3 regions of the Butyricimonas sp. BSD2780061689_150309_C8 genome follow, and region 2 is predicted to be linked to each of the others. Evidence: riboswitches for the same ligand, from Rfam matches in the RefSeq annotation. Region 2 holds a riboswitch; each other region holds the start of a gene.
The links. Region 2 has a riboswitch for cobalamin ahead of I2I33_RS05030 (PKD-like domain-containing protein). Riboswitches for the same ligand answer to the same signal wherever they lie in the genome.
Positions count from the first base shown of each region.

Region 1: another riboswitch for cobalamin. It lies ahead of I2I33_RS04625 (TonB-dependent receptor); the one in region 2 lies ahead of I2I33_RS05030 (PKD-like domain-containing protein).
Region 3: another riboswitch for cobalamin. It lies ahead of I2I33_RS00580 (TonB-dependent receptor); the one in region 2 lies ahead of I2I33_RS05030 (PKD-like domain-containing protein).

Region 1 covers NZ_JADMSV010000003.1:35,215-40,261, forward strand. The annotation lists gene I2I33_RS04625 (TonB-dependent receptor) at 242-2,599, opposite strand; cobalamin riboswitch at 2,705-2,906, opposite strand; cobalamin riboswitch at 3,088-3,298, shown strand; gene I2I33_RS04630 (TonB-dependent receptor) at 3,351-5,047, shown strand, end outside.
Region 2 covers NZ_JADMSV010000003.1:141,937-146,983, reverse strand. The annotation lists gene I2I33_RS05035 (hypothetical protein) at 1-1,871, shown strand, start outside; cobalamin riboswitch at 2,054-2,256, shown strand; gene I2I33_RS05030 (PKD-like domain-containing protein) at 2,453-4,135, shown strand; gene I2I33_RS05025 (hypothetical protein) at 4,153-5,047, shown strand, end outside.
Region 3 covers NZ_JADMSV010000001.1:172,598-177,644, forward strand. The annotation lists gene I2I33_RS00575 (HmuY family protein) at 1-507, opposite strand, end outside; gene I2I33_RS00580 (TonB-dependent receptor) at 543-2,762, opposite strand; cobalamin riboswitch at 2,901-3,102, opposite strand; gene I2I33_RS00585 (beta-ketoacyl-ACP synthase III) at 3,242-4,243, opposite strand; gene rpmF (50S ribosomal protein L32) at 4,354-4,539, opposite strand; gene I2I33_RS00595 (YceD family protein) at 4,556-5,047, opposite strand, start outside.

The DNA of each region.
Region 1 (5,047 bases), 110 kb from region 2:
CGACCTTCGGCCACCTCCTCTATAAACAGAGGAGGAGCTGGTGATTCTTCCCAAAAACAGGGAGTATTTCAGCTCTCCCTCTGTTTATAGAGGGAAATCGGCGAGTAAGCGAGAACAGACTGAGAGTTTACTCGTTGTCTGTCGAGCGAGAGCCGATTCGAGACTGCTTACAGGCTCAATACCCCAAAGGGGGAGGGAGTTTGACATCCTCCTTGACTTCTTTCAAATTCCCTTTCTTTAATTAAAAAGTATAGGAAACCGATGCCTGATAATTCCGGGGTTTCGCCATGATCGTGGTTCTCTCGAAATATTCCTTGTCAAACAAGTTGTTAATGTTCAATGCCAGTGTTACGTGATTCTTGATCGTGTAGAAAATACCCGCATCCATCAACCACAAGGCCGGATCGTACAACCGGTTATCTATATTCCGGAACACCTTATCCTTGAAATTCCCACTTAAATGGAATGACAAATTCTTTAGCACCCCGCGTGGTATCGTGTAATCGGCATAAGCGTAGAATGTCGTACGAGGCACACCCGTGGCACGAACATTTTTATTCTGTTCCTTATATTTAGAGAAACGTCCGCTCTCGGCAATTTCCCGCAAACGATAGTCCGACCAACCGAGACCTCCCGTAACTTGTAAAGTCGGTAACGGACGAACAACCACCTCAATGTCAAAACCTCGCGAGTCGGCTCTTCCGACTTGTCCCCGAATACTCTTCTCGGTAGCAACACCATCCACCAATACAGTCGTGTCACCCAGACTCTTCACGATATTATACTTACGAATATAAAATACACTCGCGTTAATATCCACCATCTCGTTCAAGGTGTAACGTACACCGACTTCCGTGGAATACCCTTTTTCCGGCTTGAACACTTCGCCCCCATCCTCGTCAGGATTGAACTCGTTACCCTTGCGGTCCAAATACATCACGGTAGGACTATATGTTGTGGTTACAGGATTGAAATAAGAAGAAATAGAACCGTAGAATGACAATTCAGGCATAGGGAAATACACGACACCCACCCGATACGTGAATGCCGAGGTCTCCACCTCTTTCCATTCTTTCCTGTTCTTCGTTTCATATTTCTGTTTCCCGTCATCAATCGTAGCACTTGATGTTTTCCGGCTATACAAATCCACACGTCCCGAGGCCATCATCTTCCATTTATCATTGAATTCGATCACGTCATGCAAATAAATTCCATGCGTTCTCTCCGTGCGCAGAGAAACGGCTGAAACTTTCGTGTCCCACCATCCTTGCACGATATGCGGGTCCCGCACAGGCAAAAGTGCATCCAAACCGGGCCCCCACAAATCGTCATCTCCATAACCGTTATACTGGGCGAAATCAAAACAATTGTACGTCCATCCCAACGTGTAGTTATGTAACACGGAACCTGTCTCGAACTTCCCGGTCAACTCGATCGTATTATTCACGTTTTTGTGGTCCGGGTTAAAATTCAACGGATTCTGACGGGCAGCATTTCCTCGTTGAACCGTATCCAAGTCAACATACACCTTCTCGTCTTCTGACTTATAATAATACCATTTATATATCGGATCCTTAGAGGTACGATAAGAAAGCCCCTCAATACAATGATAATCCAAATCACTGTGGAAATAGGAAAAACGTTCTTTCAACTTCATCCAATCCGTGATCTGGTAAACGTATGACACAGACATATCCCATACTTTCCGTTTCATGTAATTATTGGCAAAGTCATTATAAACCTCGCGGTAATCCGCCTCCGGGTGGCGATCCCCCTTCAGCGCGTACGGTTTGTCTCCGTCCACGTAGAACATATCACCGGGCATAACGGGTGCAGCCCCGATCTCGGTCGTGTAATCATCATCGGCATAACTACCGGTCACATCAATACGTCCCCACTTTCCTAAATCAGCTCCCAAAACACCATACACGGAAAAACGATTTGCATTCACCTCACGCCATCCGTCACCCGTTGAATAATTGATATTGGCACGATATTCGAGAGGTCCCACAAGTTTTCCCCCGAAACCAAGAGTAGCCCGTCTCTCATCCCAGCTACCATAACTGATACGAGCGTTGGCCGAAAAATCGGGAGACGCTTTCTTGCGCACGATATTCAACACTCCGCCCATAGCCGAATGTCCGGCCAAAATAGCGGCGGGTCCTTTCAACAATTCGATAGACTCCACGGCAGCCAAATCCCCGTAAGGCACGTTATTATTCAACGTCCGCTCATCGCGAATCCCGTCAATCATAACAACCGCACTCCCCTGTCCGCGAATAGAAAACTGTTGAAACTGCCCGTATTGCTTGTCTTTCGCTACAATTCCCGGCAAAAACTTAACGGCATCCATCAGATCAACAATTCCCTTCCGGTCAAGCATCTGGCTAGACAACTTGCTCACCGTTATCGGAACGAAACGTAAAGGCACATCCAATCCCAACAAATCAATCCTCTTCTTTTTCTGCATCACATCCACCTGATCGATACGGAATAAAGAGTCCGTGATACTCTTTTTCTTTCGCTTATCGTTCTCTTGAGCGAAAAGCGAACCGACGCACACAAACAGCAACAATGCTAATACAACAACTTTTTTCATACAACTATATATTAATAATGAATAAGCATTATTAACATAGTCTTTTGGGCAACATGAGTTTAAGGTAAAATCCATCTTTTTCCCTCTCGCTTTTTTTCCCGAAAGCTATGGTTTATCTAGTTCGGCAGGTCTTCTGACTTGTTCCGGATTTTGTTGCCTTCCCAGTTTATAACCAGTGACATTTGAAGTACAAAATCCCTTGTACAGGAACTTACAGCTGCGGGTACAGTCCCGGATTCACACCGGATTCCCTATTAAGCATCACCTCCATGACCGAAGGCTTCGCACCAAAACATGGCGCGAATGTAATATATTTTTTTATATTATACTTTTTCAACATGATTTTTTTATTTCCATAATTCAATCATCATAACAAACTGACAACCAATCCCTATAATAAAAACTCCAACAATGTCCCTAACGAATCTCTATACCTTCTCCCGGTATCATTTTTCTCATCCAACCGTAACCTTTTGTCAAAAAATATATACATTTGTGCCGTCTTAGGTGATGTGTTAATGCTCAATTAACATACAAGAGGGAAACCGGTTAGAATCCGGTACAGTGCCCGCTACTGTGATGCCCGTTTCTCCCTAACGAGGAGATTCAAAGAAAGGTTCTTACACCACTGTTCGTAAGGACGGGAAGGTATCTTTCTTAGGCGTAGTCAGGAGACCTGCCGAGACAAACACAGGTAATAGCGTATTCTCGGGGCCAGGAATACTATTATAAACTTTAAAACTTAACCCGAATGAAAAGAATTGTAGTACTGACTACATTATTCATGCTGACTTTGGCAAGCGTCTCGCTAGGGCAGATCACGTTGAGAGGGAAAGTGATCGATGCAAAAAGCGGGAAAGCACTTATCGGGGCCAATGTACGATTAGTCGGAACAAGCATCGGAATCGCCACGAACAACAAGGGCGAATTCGTCCTCGAAAAAGTTCCCGACGGTACCTACACGCTCCGGGCCAGTTACTCCGGTTACGAAGTCAGTTCCATAAAAGTCAGTAGTAGCAAAAGTGACATTCTGTTCCAACTGAAAACATCACTGATCAACCTCGATCAAGTCGTTGTTTCGGGAACGGGAACTCACCGAAAATTAAAGGACTCGCCAGTCCCCGTCGAGGTCATGACAGCCTCGGACATCAAAAAAGGCGGAATCTCCACCATCGAGGATGCCCTCGTGATGCTAAATCCCTCGTTTAGTTTCCGACCAACAGCTATGGGTACAAACATGACCCTTAACGGAATGAAAGGAGATTATATCCTTGTTCTCGTGAACGGGAAGAAAATGACCGGAGATATTTCCGGTTACGTTGACCTCTCCCGAATCGACATGGGTAGGGTAAAACGAATCGAAGTCCTTAAAGGTGCAGCCTCCTCCCTCTACGGATCGGACGCTATTGCGGGAGTGATCAACATTATCACAGATCAGCCGCATGACGCCCTGAACATCGTGTCCACGACCCGATTAGGAGGCAAGGGCAGTTTTATCGAGAACGTCAACGCGGACATCAACGCTGGCAAATTCTCGTCCTCAACCTCTTATCAAAGGCGCCAATCTGACGGCTGGCAACTCAGTAATATCACAGAAGATAGTGTACCTACCCGTCGCAAAGTGTCTGATAAATTTCACTCGGACATCGTGAACCAACGTTTTGCCTTCGATCCATCAAAAAATCTGAACTTGTACGTGGAAGGAAGTTACTTTACCAAAGAACTCGACCGTCCCGTGAACAAGGATGCTAAAGACCTTTCCGGATTCGACTATGATATGTCATACGAGAACTACGCCGTGGGATTGGGGGGAAAATATCTGTTTGGTAATTCCGCTTATATTAGCTTGGATGTCAACGCCAACAACTACGAGTACTACAAAGTATACACCCGTGCCATCGAGTCCAAGGGCGACACTACCACCCACGTTGGAGATGAAATCCTGACCAAACGTCAACGCTACTTATCTGCCAACCTAAAAGGAGTATTCAAGATCGGTAAGTACAACAAAATTTCCATTGGAACCGAGTACATCAAGGACTACTTAAAGAATCCCACCGATCTGGCGGAGAGTAAAGATGTCTATACGCTGGCTCTTTATGCACAAGACGAAATTCGTCTTTTCAAAAAACTCCAATTAGTACCCGGTTTCCGTTACATCTACCACGAGGCATTCAAGAATCAGTTTACGCCCAAACTTTCAGCCATGTACAGCCTAGGAAATTTCAACTTCAGGCTCTCGTACGCAGCCGGATTCAAGGCTCCCTTGTTGACGGACCTCTATTATTATAAGGAATCTGCCAAGAAAGGAAAATTAACCGTCGTTATCGGGAACCCCGATCTGAAACCGGAGAAATCGAATTACTACGCTTTCAACACGGAATATGCGGGAAAGTACTGTAACATCTCCGTAAACGGGTATATCAATGACCTCCGTAACGTTATAGA
Region 2 (5,047 bases):
AGGTAGCCGGGAGAGTTACGATTAATCCCACTTTTGCAGGAGTTTCACTTGATGGGTTGCAAAACTTGGAAAGTGTGGGTGGTTTTACGATGCTCGCTCGTGCTAGCGAGTACGGGGCTTACGGGCTACGGGATTTGAAAGAGATGGTTTTACCTAACTTGAGGAAGGTTGGTTCTGATCTTGTCATTTCTGCCGATACGCTTTATTCGGTAGATTTGAGAGCATTGGAGAGCGTTGGCGGAAGTTTCACGATTGAAACGCGTGATGTCAGGAGCATGGATTTATCCGCTTTACAGGTTATTGCTGGAAAATTCTCTTTTTCCGGGCGTAATGGCAATATGCTTTTTCCCGAACGGTTGGAATTGCCCAAGTTGGGTATGGTCGGGGATAAAGTGGAAATAAATAATCCCATTCGAATGAAGGAGCTTTTGTTTCCCGCTTTGACTTCAGCCGCGGGTATTACTTTGCAACAAACCGGGGTGCTGGAGAAAGTGGATTTCAGTCAGTTGAGAGAGGTGGCGGAGACGTTGACATTGCAATGGACCCATCGGGTGAAAGAATATGACTTTTCACAACTTCAATCGGTAGGAGGCTTCCGGGTATATTATATTGAAGATTTGGAAAAGATTAATTTGCACCAGTTGAGCCGAGTTGGGACACAGGGATTTAGTATAGAGGTTTGTAATAAATTGAATGATGTAGATCTTGCTGCCTTAACAGAAGTTCGGGGAAATTTTGTGTTATCTGCCCCCGTGGATCTGAACGCTTTGAAAGAGGTTGGAGGAAATTTAACCTTTTCGGCGAATACGGAAAATTTTGATGGGTTTAATAGTTTGACTTCGGTAGGGGGAAATTTCGCTTTGAGCGGAACGGCAAAAGAGGTGAATGGTTTCAAGGCTTTGACAACCATCAAGGGGGCAATGACATTGAATAATATGAACAATGTGACATGCGTGAAAGGATTTGATGCTCTGAGGTCGATAGGTTCCGGTTTATCCATATCAAACATGGAAAAAGTGGAAGAATTCCCTTTCTTGGCTAATTTGCAGGGAGCGCAGTTCGCACAATGCTCGTTTTCTCGACTTCCGGCATTACAAGGATTGGATATTTCGGTTTTTTCTACTTCTAAATTGACGATTGATAATGTTGGGGCTGATTTTGTTTTGCGGGGGAACTCGGAACTTGATGGAGAAGTTACGTTGAATTCCAGTCGCGGTGTTCGTTTTGACGGCATCGAAAAAGTGCAAACACTTACTGTTACAGGCTTTACACAAAAGGAATCTGCCGTATTTAATTTTACGGGATTGAAACAAGTTGATAAATTGACGGTTAATTTGGGATATGTGACGGAGAATGCTGCAGCCTTGTGTTTCCCTGATTTGGAAGAGGTAACGGGGTTGTTGACTTTGTCGGAAGGTTCTTCTTGCGGGATCAAACGGTTAGAGCCTGTTCAACTGCCGGTTTTGCGAAAGGTTGGGGCTCTGATTTACACGGGTGTTATTCCGGTACTGGAGTTGCCTGCGTTGGAAATCGTGAATGGCGAATTCCGTGTTAGTACGAGCTATCAGAATGGTCCGGTTGAGATGTTGGAGGAAATTCGCGTACCTAATTTGAAAAGTGTAGGGGGACTTGTTTTGACATCGAATGCCTATAATGCAGATAATTATAACAATCTGATTACTGATTTAAGTTGTTTTAGTGCATTGGAAAATGCAGGCTATGTCAATATTCAGAAACAAGCGGGTTTGGTCTCTTTCGAGGGATTGGAGAAAGTGATTAAAAAGCTTGAGGGAAATGATTCTTGGACGGTATCTGAGAATGCTTATAATCCGACCTTCGAGCAGGTAAAGGCGGGAGAACTTGTGAAATAAGAGTAATTTAAGTTTTTTAGGGAGAGGAGCTTGGTGTTGTGCCGGATTCCTCTCTCTTGTTTTATCCTGAAGCGAACTTTTCTGCGTGTATATGGCTAGTAAGTGATGTAAAATAAATGTATTATTATTTGTGAATAATTGAATTTTTCGTTTCAAAATCCAAATAGTATTTGTTTTTTATATATTTTCGTAACGATTTTGGTGTCACACCCTGTTTCAGGCGTGTGGTGAAAAGGGAATCAGGTGCGAATCCTGAACAGACCCGCTGCTGTAAGCTCCACTAAAGTCCGTGAACAAGACTCACATCCACTGTTTCGACACGAAATGGGAAGGGCGTTCAAGGACGGGGTAAGTCAGAAGACCTGCCAGTATCATGTATCTAAAGCTTTCTGGGATTGGAGCTTGGGTGCCATGTTGTATTTATCCGACTATTGTTGTAATGACGAGTGTTGCTATGAGTTAGCAAGCTGGGAGGGGTGTATGTGTGCAATTTCTCGTTGTTGGAAGTGTTTTCTTGGAGAAAATGGTCGTTTTGTAAACGGTCGTTGAACTCGATAATTATAAATTAAACAGATGATGTTATGAGAAAGGATGTTCTATTGAAATTAGTATTACTGGTGATACTTTTTATCGGTATGTTCACGGCCTGTGACGACGATGAGAAGGTCAAAGTTGGTAATCCCGATGTCGCTTTCAACACAGAAACGGGGGAGTACAGGGTGAAGATCGGAAAAGAGGTGTTGTTGCAGGCAACGGTGTCGGATGCCATGAATCCCCTGTGTTCTTGGAAATTGAACGGGAAAATAGTTTCTACGGATACCACCTATTTGTTCCGGGGGGAGCAGGTGGGTGATTATTTCGTGAATTTTAAGATTGATGCGGAGAACGGTTCGGTTGAAAAACAGGTAAAGGTGTCGGTTCTCGATAAATTACCTCCAGAGGTTACTTTGGATGATGCTGCCGTGGTGATGTCCGGTCGAGATCGGAGTTTTGGGGCCGAAGTGTCGAATCCCGAGGGAGCTACTTATATGTGGGTATTGAACGGTGAGATTGTCTGTCAAGATAGTCTTTTCGTTTTCAACCGGGAGGATGTACGGATGTATGATCTTTCTCTCGTGGTTAAGAACGAGGATGGCGCGACGGCTAAATCCATGACGGTGACGGTTGTACCGTTGGCTCCCCCGAGATTGATCTTTAATGATGGACGCTATCGTACGGTTTCTGACAATCGGATTACGAATTTCAGTGTACCTTTGGGACGGGAGCTTGTACTCTCTCCTTATCCTATTGACATCACGGAAAAAGCCGTGTATGAATGGCAGGTGGATGGGGTAAAGCAAAGCGAGACGACCTCTTACTTCAAATTTGCTCCCACCGTGCAAGGACGTTACTATATCACCGTGACCGCGACAGAAGGAGGACAAACCGCCTCCACGGAGACTTACGTGGAATGTGTTGATCCGGAGGGTACTCACCGTAATTGGCAGACGGATGGTAGTTCTGCCCGTTTCACGGAAGTCTTTGAGTACATTCCGGCTCCGGGACAATTCGTGAACTTTCCGGTCGGGTCCACGGAAGCCGATGCTTTGGCAAAAGGAAAAACTATTCTTGATCCCTCTACCCCTTATCTCTCGTTGGGAGCTTATGGCGGGTATGTGGTTATTGGTTTTGACCATAGCGTGGAGAACGTGCCGGGTGAATACGATCTGATTTTGGAGGGGAACGCTTTTGCCGGAAGTTCTGAGCCGGGTATCGTTTGGGTGATGCAGGACGAGAATGGAAATGGTTTGCCCGATGACACTTGGTACGAGCTGAAAGGAAGTGCCTCCGCGGAAGAGATGTCACGAAAATACGTGATCACTTATTATCGTCCCACGCAAGAGAGAGGGAACTCTATTTGGTCCGATAATTACGGGAATGCCGGTAGCGTGGATGCTAACGGTTATCACGGGCAGACGTTCTTTTTCCCCATGTTTATCGAGGAAGATTTTATGCATTTCGGAACCCGCTTGGCCTCTAAGGTGGAAATACGGGGTGGATTGTGGTACAACGGAGAATACGATTGGGGATATGTTGATAATTATGGAACGGATAAAAGTTGTTTCAAGATTGACAACGCGATTCAAATTGATGGTTCCCCGGTCAAACTGGAATACATTGATTTCGTGATGATCCAGACCAGCGTTAACCAGAAGGCGGGCGTGTTGGGAGAGTCCTCCACGGAGTTCCTTGACGGGTATGATTATCATTTGAAGAATAAATAATTTAAGGAGAAAACGAAATGAAGAAACAAAATATATTGACCATCTATGCCCTCCTTTTAGCTTGTTTTTTAGGAGTGTGGGGCTGTGACGATGATAATGATCCGTTTACGGGTACGGACAACTACGTGGTGTCTTTTCGGTTGACACAGAACGGGGAGGTTTTGAAAGCCGCTTTGACGGGTGATAGTATTATTCTGCAAGCTCCCGTGGGTGTTTCTCTTGCCGGGGCCTCGGCGGAAGTGATATTGAGCGAGAATGCTCGTATCATGCCTTCCCCTGACTCCATTGCCAACTGGAACGAGGAGGCACTTTTTGAAGTGACTTCGGCAAGTGGAGTAGGGAGAGTGTACCATTATTTTGTAGTCCGGGAAAGTGTTCCCGTGGAGGGCAGCGTGACCTTGGCGACACAGGAGGAAGTTGATGCTTTTGGGGAGAGTGGGGTTACCGAGGTAGGTGGTAATCTGATTATCGGACGTTCCGGTTCCGAGGAGGTGATTACTTCCCTTTTGCCGTTGAATAAATTGGTGCGTGTGGGGCATGACTTGAAAATCACCGAGGCTTACACGGGAATAGATTTGATGGGATTGGAGAACTTGGAAGAGGTTGGTTCTTTGTTGATTACGGCCAAGGGGGATATTGACCAAATTTATCTGCCCGCCTTGAAGAAAGTCGGTCTGGACTTGACCGTGCAGAACAATCTGGCACAGGAATTTGTTTGTCCCTTGTTGGAAGAAGTGGGGCGTAACTTCACGTTGGCGGGTACGGTCAGGAAATTGGATGTCGGTTCCTTGAAAACGGTGGATGGTGATATGGCTATTTCCGGTTTCACGATGGATCGAGTGAGTTTTCCGCGTATTACCCGTGTGGGAGGAACCCTTACCGTGGGGCTTGCTGATTCGTACACGGTTGATT
Region 3 (5,047 bases), on a different contig from region 2:
AACAAAAATATTGTGATTATAATACCAATTCCCCTCTTGGTACTTATACCAAGCCCAACTATTAGACCCTTCACATTCTACACCCGGATTATAAGACTCTTTCGCAAAACTGCCCATCGTAGTCATAATATTCAATGAATCATCTTCTACAAATTCAGAATCTGCATTCACTGTGGCTGCATCAAAAGTTGCTGCCCCGGAATCAAACAATCCACCTTTTCCTTTACCAGAAGTACCACTATTGGTTTTCACATAATAACGGTTAAAGGCAATATCCCAATCCAAACTACTTTCTGCTTGTTCTGCTGTCAAGTTAACAAAATCACCTTTGGCAAAAGAAAAATACTGCCATCCACTAGCATAAGAATCAGAAAAAAACTCTTTCAAAGTTCCTTCCGCCTGATCATCATCACCGTCACCATCATCATCTGTACAAGCCATAAAGTTAAACGAAAATGCCAGACAAGCCAATAGCATGAGGCATGATTTTAAATTAAACTTTTTCATTCTATATCAATATTAAGTTAAAGATTCTCATGTTGTCAGAAACGGAATATCACGGAACCGAAGAATCGACGTCCGGCATCATACGTCGTGTAATGTTCCGTGTCCGTATAATCAAATAAATTCTGAATTCCGCCTGTTAACGTCAACCTCATAAACTTCTTTTGCCAAGGCGTATATTGGGCCACCAATTTCCAAAGACTATAAGCCGGTTTTGTATTTTCACGAATCACCTCTATTTCTTGACCGCTATCGTCCGTTTCAGTGGATTTACTCTGTGACAATTTCTTAGAAGTCCACCGTCCGGAGAGAGAAACAGAACCATCCCGTTTCAATAATTTACCGCGTAATGTCGTGGTAAAATTCAAGGCGTGTTTTGAATTTCCGGACAATTGCAAATCCGTCTCCCGATCTCTCGCGTCAGTATAAGCATAAGTTCCCCTCAGCAACAATTGTTTAACCGGGTAATAAGTCAATGTTCCTTCTGCCCCGCGTATACGCACGGCCTCCACATTTGCATAATGCATTTCCGCTCCCAATTGTCCCGGTTCCGGATCTTCCACGTCAATAACAAAAGAATTAATTTTATCTTTTATCGTGTTCTGGTACCCTTCCACGCTTGCATTCAACCGTCCATTGTAAGTATATTCCGCCGAAACCGATAAATAATTGGAATACTCCGGTTTCAAATCTGGATTTCCAACATTATGCGACACACTTCCCATGTCAAAATCAGAATACAACTCCGTCAAGCCGGGAGCCTTAAATCCCCGACTATACCCGGCACGGAATTTAAAACTGCCCGGGGCATACATCAAATTTACTTTCGGGGTATATGCGTCACCAAAAACAGAATGGTGCGTGTAACGGAAACCTCCTACCAAATCCAGCTCCGGCAATATCTGCCAATCCACCTGCACGAAAACATTCGCATCGTTCACTTTTCTCACGGTTTGTTCCTTACCGTATTGCATCTTATTATAATTCCGAGTCCAGTTCCATTCAATTCCTCCAACAATCTCCACGTTCTTCAAAGGACTATAAATATCTGTCAAACGGGCTGTCTGCTCGTGAGAAGTCGCATTCGTACTATCTGCAAGATCAATCAAATCATACACGGTCTTACGAGTATAAAAATCTCCGTAATACACCGCATACAACTTATTCTTTTCCCCGAAGGCATGCTCCAATGATGCCCGGAATGTTTTGTTTAAACTGCGATAATGCGTTGGAGATTCTCCCTTGGGAGGATTCTCTACTTCATTCCAATAGAAAGAAGCTGAAGCCACCACTTTCGTCCGTTCATTATTCCATCCTACCTTCTCCTCTATATTCATATCATGTGAAGGATTCATCGTGTAAGACTGGGGTGTTTCGGGCGTAAGATCATACCCATCCGTGGAATTACGACGAAAAAGAGTCTGGGAGAAAAATCCCTTGTGAGCCAACCCGATCCCCGCATCCAACTGCAGATCATTAAACTTAGAATAACGAGCTTTTGCCCAGCCTTCCAAAGAGCGTTTCGGAGAATCCGTGATAATATTCACAACCATACCCATGGCACTTGACCCGTAAAGAGCAGAAGCCGCACCTTTCAAAATCTCGATCCGTTTAATATTGGACGTACTCAGCCGATCGAAATCGATAGGTCCCCCGGGAGTCTGAGATAACCTCTCCCCATCAACCAAGATAAGGATGTAACTATTTTCCAATCCCTGAATCTGGATATTATTACCGCGAGGGTCCACGTTAAAACGAAGCCCCGGAATATTGTACTCCAGAACATCCATCATACTCTCGTAATCATTTCGTTGTAACTCCTCGGCAGAAACGACACGAGTCATCACGGGAGCCTCGGAAATCACCTTTTCCGTTCTCGTACCTGTAATAACCACCTCGTCCAAATCCAACAAACTCTTCTTCAGCTTAATAACAAGCCCAGAGATCGTTCCAGGAGCCACATCAACTTCACGAGTCTCATACCCGACAGAACGAACCGTCAAAGTTGCTTTACGATTGGCAGGCACGTCAATTTTAAATTTTCCTTCCGTATCGCAAACACTCCCCCAACCTAACTCTTTCACCATGAGAGTTGATAAAGGTATTGCTTCCCCTGTTTCAACATCCACGACTTTTCCGGTTAATTTCACCGTTTTCACCGTATCAGCCATCACCTCCGGTTGAATCGCCATAAGTCTTGACATTGGCGCAAAATTCAATACAAGTACGCCACATACTAGCAATAAGATACTTTTCATGTTTATTATTTTTTCATAAACATTATAAACGCCACACGACAGCACACATCACGCACATCCGTGGCTTCATAAATGTTACTGTTAATAAAAACAATAGCTATTATTTTTTCCTTTTTATCATCCTTATTCCCGAGAACAATAAAAACATCTAATTTAGGCAGGTTTTCTGACTTTCTCCGCTTATGTCGCCTTCCCGGACGAACCAGTGGCATGAGGAGACTAAGCATTTCCCGTGTAACGGGAAAGAGATTACAGCAACGGGTATTGTTCCGGACTCTCACCGGATTCCCTTACATCCCATGCAGATAGCATGGGACTCACCAAAATCGACGCAAATATATAAAATAATTTATTTCTTAATGAAAAAAACAATTATTTTCTAATAATCAGCTAAAATATCTTACACCCATCTTCTGAAATCAAAAAAAGCTGTCCGGGAAATAACCGAACAGCCTCGTATATCGTATTATCGATACAATCTAACCCTTATGAGTATATCCCCATTTCAAATAAATGGCACCCCATGTAAATCCGGCACCAAAAGCAGCAAGGATCAAATTATCCCCCTTCTTCAGTTGGTCCTCCCATTCATACAGACACAACGGGATTGTTGCCGAGGTCGTGTTACCGTATTTTTGGATATTAACCATGACCTTCTCTTTGGGTAACCCCATTCGTTCCCCGGTAGCCTTGATAATACGCAGGTTTGCCTGATGAGGTACCAGCCAAGCCACGTCCTCCGAGGACAAGTTATTGCGTTCCATCACTTCCACCGACACGTCTGCCATGTTCGATACAGCATGTTTAAACACGGGCTGTCCTTCCTGGTAAATATAATGTTCCCGGGCTAAAACCGTATCAATGGTTGGCGGTTTCAAAGAGCCACCTGCTTTCATGTGTAGGTGAACACGTCCCATTCCATCCGAACGCAATATGTGGTCAATTACCCCCAAATCTTCAGTTGTCGGCTCCAGCAACACGGCGGCAGCCGCGTCTCCGAAAATAGGACAAGTTGCCCGATCCGTGTAATCCGTAATCGCGGACATCTTTTCAGCTCCCACGACAATCACTTTTTTATAACGCCCGCTCTCCACGTACTGCGTCGCCGTGATCAAGCCATATAGGAAACCGGAACATCCGGCATTAAGATCAAAACTAAAAGCATTCTTTATTCCCACCATATCGGAAATCACGTTCCCGTTAGCAGGGAAATGCATGTCGGCCGTAACCGTACAGCAAATCAATAAATCAACTTCTTCCGGTTTCAAACCTGTTTTACGAAACAAGTCCTCCACCGCTCTGGCCCCGAGGTAAGCACTGCCTTTACCGGCATCCCGCAAAATACGTCTCTCTTTTATACCGATTCGAGTCATGATCCATTCGTCTGTGGTATCTACCATCCGGCTCAACTCCTCGTTAGTTAGAATATAGTCGGGATAATACGCTCCTACCCCTGTGATTACCGCTCTTGGCCTTTCCATAAAATAAAAATTTTCAAATTGAATAATAGAATCAGACACCTATATACAATCATAGCCCCCTAGTACAGGGGGCTGTATTATCTAAGGCAATCTTTATCATTGCATCAAAATTATGCAACAACTGCTTTCTCAATAGCCAATTTACCCCTGTAATACCCACATTCCGGGCATACAGTATGATACTGAACTGCAGCACCACAATTTGAACACTTTGCTATTGCAGGAACCGTTGCCTTATCGTGAGTTCTTCTTTTATTCCTTCTCTGTTTAGAGATTCGGTGTTTAGGATGTGCCATTTCTCTCTAGTTTTATTTAGTTATTATTAATTAATTTCCTCAATTCATCCCAGCGGGGATCAATCTTATCATTCTCTTCTTCCATTGTCAACTCTTCCAGTACATGCTCCATTTCCTCGTTACATTCTCCCTCCGGGTGAACCACGCGAAGCGGGTAATTTAGCATATACACCTCATATAGCGGTTCACTCAAATCCAGATAATCATCATCTTGAGCCAAGATAATAAAATCATCATCATTTCCTTCCTCTCTCTCCCCGTACTTCGCGTACAAGTTCAATTCTCCGCTAATTGGTAACTCCATTTCCTCCAGACAGCGATCGCAAATTGCTTCTACCGTCCCTTCGATCGTCATCCGAACCTCCATCAGCAGGGATGATTTCACGATATTTACTCTCGCGTTTACTTTTCCTTTCGTTCCTTTTGTCGCGTCAAAACAATCAAAAAAACTGCCATCCATGACAAACTCGAAAGTGTGAACGCCTTCCCCTAAGCCTCTGTGGGCTAT